Regions from separate parts of the Paenibacillus chartarius genome, predicted to be linked through region 2. Evidence: riboswitches for the same ligand, from Rfam matches in the RefSeq annotation. Region 2 holds a riboswitch; the other holds the start of a gene.
The links. A riboswitch is a leader RNA that binds a small molecule or an ion and turns the genes downstream of it on or off. The one in region 2 is predicted to bind cyclic di-AMP.
Positions count from the first base shown of each region.

Region 1: it holds a riboswitch for cyclic di-AMP, as region 2 does, so the genes downstream of both, ACFFK0_RS16770 (3D domain-containing protein) here and ACFFK0_RS16330 (C40 family peptidase) in region 2, are expected to answer to the same signal.

Region 1 is NZ_JBHLWN010000068.1:52,486-54,682, reverse strand. It holds gene ACFFK0_RS16775 (polysaccharide deacetylase family protein) at 1-469, shown strand, start outside; gene ACFFK0_RS16770 (3D domain-containing protein) at 527-1,219, opposite strand; cyclic di-AMP (ydaO/yuaA leader) riboswitch at 1,230-1,420, opposite strand; gene ACFFK0_RS16765 (anhydro-N-acetylmuramic acid kinase) at 1,513-2,197, opposite strand, start outside.
Region 2 is NZ_JBHLWN010000067.1:81,969-84,165, reverse strand. It holds gene ACFFK0_RS16330 (C40 family peptidase) at 61-954, opposite strand; cyclic di-AMP (ydaO/yuaA leader) riboswitch at 958-1,107, opposite strand; gene ACFFK0_RS16325 (2-hydroxyacid dehydrogenase) at 1,273-2,197, shown strand, end outside.

The sequences.
Region 1 (2,197 bases), on a different contig from region 2:
ATACCCCGAGCTGGTGTCGCGCATGGTACGCGAAGGCCACAGCATCGGCAACCATTCCTACAGCCACGCGGTGATGCCCAAGCTGTCAACGGCCAATTTCGAGAAGCAGATTGAATCGACCCAATCGATTCTGAAAGAGCTGGCCGGCTACGAGCCGCGTCTGTTCCGGCCGCCATACGGCGCGGTCAACGAAGACCAGGTGCGCTGGGCCGGCGAGCATCAGTTCCTGATTGTGAACTGGAACGTAGACTCGCTCGATTGGAAAAGCTTGAAGGCGGATCAGGTGAGCAGCAATATATTGGCTGCGGCGCGGAGCGGCTCGATTATTTTGCAGCACTGCGGAGGCGGGCAAGGACAAGATTTGTCGGGTACGGTACAGGCTCTGCCCGGTGTCATTCAATCGCTGAAACAGCAAGGATACCGCTTTGTTACGGTACCTGAGCTGCTGCATGTTTCGAAGGCCAAATAACCATGCAAAAGCCCCCGTTCCCGTCAATCGACGGAGTCCGGGGGCTCAAAGCTTTTCTTATTTCAGTACGTAGATCGTCACGTTTTGCAGACCGAAGCTCCAAGCGTTGCCGACGGAGCGGGGAATGAACATGTCGATCCGGTTTCCTTTAATCGCGCCGCCCATATCCGATGCCGTGGCGACTATTCCGGTCGGGAGGCCGCTAAACGTATAGCCGGTTACATACACCTTTGTGCCGAGCGGAATGACGCTCGGATCTACCGCGATCGTACCGAGAGCGAGCGGTTTGCCGAAGTAGTCGACAGCCCCCCACGCCCCGTTTTCACTCGGACTGTCCGAATAAGCGCTCGCAACGGCCGAGATCGTCTTGCTGTACGCCAAGACCTCGCCGCTTGCAGCGGTAACGGTCGGCTCTGTGGACGCTGCCCGCATGAGGGTTGCCGCTTCCGCCGGCGCTTCGGCCGATGCAGTATGCACCGTGCCTGAGGCTGATGTTTCCGGCAGCCGAATCGTTAATCCCGGGTATATGTTCGTTGCCGAAACATCAGGGTTCGCATCCACCAACGCCTGAAGCGGCACGTTTAGCTTTTTGGAAATAAGCCAGAACGTATCGTCGCCTTGCGCAACGTAAGTATGATCCGCGGCCGCTGCGGCGTGAGCCGGCGAGCCTCCTGCAGCCAAACTAAAGCCGAGCAGCGACAAGCCCAGAACAAGGCCTGCGCGCCATGGAACGGTTGACTTCACAGTCATCGTATGCAGTTACCCCTTTGATTATATTGCCTACGAGGTTAGTTGACGGGTTCGGACCAAAGGTTAGTCCCTACTCGGGTTTCGACACCGAGATTCACCCCTGACGAACGATCAACGCACACACGCGTGCCGCGTTTTTCCGTTCGCCGAAAAGCGTCCCCCGCACCTCTCCGGAAGGGGAGGTTTCGGCTCCTGAAACTGTACCATACGACAACAAGGGGTGAAAACCCGCAAAATTTTCCATCCGCTCTGGATCGTCCTGGCGAATCGTGCAGCGGCATCCAGCAGCGTGCTTAAGGAAGGGCCAATTTTCCCATAACCGTTGCCGTTCTGGCTCCGGTCGCCGACGGCATATTGTTCGGGACGCCATGCACGAAATGACAACCAAGCAGTGCAAATACAATCGCTTCCTTGGCGTCACTGTCTATACCGAAAGCGTCCGAGCGGTGCACCTGCTGCTCCGGCAATTCGCCGGCCAGCATGCGCAGCAGCGTATCGTTGCGGGCACCGCCGCCCGATACGATCACATCGCGAACCGCCATGTCCGGGAAAATAAAGCGGCGATAGCCGTCCGCAATCGAGCGGGCCGTGAACGCCGTCGCCGTCGCGACTATATCGGCATCGGCCGCGCCAGCCGCTCTCGCTTCGGCGATCCACGATGCGGCAAACGCTTTGCCGAACATTTCACGGCCTGTCGTCTTGACCGGCGGCAGTGCGAAATACGGGTGCGCCATGAGCCCTGCCAGCAAATCCTCCCTGACTGAGCCCGAAGCCGCCCAAGCACCTCCCCCGTCGTAGACGAGCCGGCCGCCGCTCAGCTCCAAAACCGCTTGATCGATGATCATATTGCCGGGTCCGGTATCGAAAGCGACGACCTGCTCCGGCTTGCCGCCGGCCGGAATCGCCGTGCAGTTGCCGATGCCTCCGATATTTTGAGCGATGCGCCCGTGGCGCTCATCCCGCAGCAGCAAGTAGTCG
Region 2 (2,197 bases):
GCAATAAGGTCTATACTGTACCATATGAGACAGCATGCCTTGTCATGAGAGGGGAATGAACTAAATGACCCGCTTGGCGCCGACAAATTTGGGACCCCAGTAGCTGCTCGTCAGCGAATCGATGTGAATGCCGTGTGTCGAAGTAGCTGAAATAAAGGCGTCATTGCCCAAATAAATGCCGACATGACTGATCCGGCCGATCGTGAAGAAGACGAGGTCGCCCTGGCGCAGGTCGGACGAGGCTGCCGGCGTGCCGGACGAAGCCAGCATTTCACGGGACGTCCGGGGCAGGTTAATCCCGTATTGGCTGTACACGTAATTCACGAAGCCGGAGCAGTCAAAGCCTGCGGTTGTCGTGCCGCCCCAGGCGTACCGGATGCCCGTAAGCGATTTCGCCGTTTCGATCAGCCCTCCGATTCGATCTGCTGCTGGTGCCGGCGGAGCCGCAGCGGGGACGGGAGCGATCCAGGCGGGTGCGTGATCCTTGCCGTCCTTGCAAATGATTGCGATGCCGTTTCGGCTGTCCCAGCTTAACATGTAGCCGAGGGTCTCCGTGATGAAGCGGACGGGAACGTATACGTGGCCCTCGTAAAATAGTGCAGGCGAGGCCATCGTCACCGGCTTTCCGTTGATTGCGGCGTCGGCGGAGCCGGTGACGAGCCGGATCGAACGGTCGATGGCATGCAGCGTCAGCTCAACCTCTCCGCCCGCAGGATTCCAGTCCACGAGCAAGTTCAATTGATCGGCGATCGGGCGGACCGGAACAAGCAGGTCGCCGTCGTCGGTAAGCAGCGGGCCGGCCTCTTGAAAGGCGATAAGGCTGTCGTTAATTTGAACCTTGGCCTCCGTCCCGAACACGGACGCATCCGCATGTGCGGACGGGGCGCCCGCAGCGGCGGCTCCGGCCCAAACGGCGCACGCCAGCATCAACGTTTTCCACTTCGCTAACTTCATGTAGCTTTCCCTCCATGATGCCTCCGAGGTTAGTTGACGGGTTCGGGAAGAGGATTCCCTAGCTTGCCGGACGAGTCCGGACACACATTCACCCCATGTAAAGAAGTCCCCCGTACCGGCGCATGCTGCGACCGGATTCGGCAAAGTTTTGCATCATTTTCCAATCTATACGCTACCACATGGAAGGGAAGGTGAACAACGTACAATTTTTAACAGTTCGTCGAGCGGCGGACCGTATTCGCGGCCCGGCAGGAAAATGGCGGCTGCGAATCGAACGTATTCATAACTACCGAAACCGATTATGAGAGGAGCAGCCGAATGTCCCGTCCATTCGTGTTTATCGACCGACCGATCCCTGCCGAAGCGGAGGCATACATCGGACAATATTGCGAGTACGCCATCTGGAATCGGAGAGAGAAGATGCCGCGCGAGGTTCTTCTGGAGAATATGTCCAAGGCCGCAGGTTTGCTGACGGCGGGGCGCAAGGTGGATCAAAGCCTGCTTGATGTGTCGCCGCAGCTTAGGGCGGTTAGTACGATCAGTGTCGGCTACAATCACTTTGACATCGAAGCGATGAAGGCGCGCGGCGTCATCGGGACGCATACGCCGGACGTGCTGACGGAAACCGTCGCCGACCTGGTGTTCGGTCTGATGCTGAGCAGCGCGCGGCGCATCGCCGAGCTGGACCGGTACGTGAAGGAAGGGCGGTGGAAGGAAAACGACGGCGAAAGCTTGTTCGGCGTTGACGTCCATCATGCCTCGCTTGGCATTATCGGCATGGGGCGCATCGGGGAAGCGATCGCGCGCCGGGCGAAATTCGGCTTCGAGATGGATGTGCGCTACAGCGGCCGCTCCCGCAAGCCCGAGGCGGAAGAGCGGTATGGCGCGGTTTATATGTCCATGGAGGAGCTGCTGAAGAGCAGCGATTTCATCGTGCTGATGACGCCGCTGACGGCGGAGACCGAGAAGCTGATCGGCCGGGAGCAGTTCCGGCTGATGAAGAGCGGCGCGATCTTCATCAATGCATCGCGCGGGCGTACGGTAGACGAGGCGGCATTGATCGAGGCGCTTCAGGAAGGGCGAATCCGGGCTGCCGGACTGGATGTGTTCGAGAAGGAGCCGGTGCCTGCGGACAATCCGCTGCTCGCCATGCCGAACGTTGTTGCGCTGCCGCATATCGGCTCCGCTACGTCGCGCACCCGCTTTGACATGGCGATGCTGGCCGCACGCAACCTCGTGATGG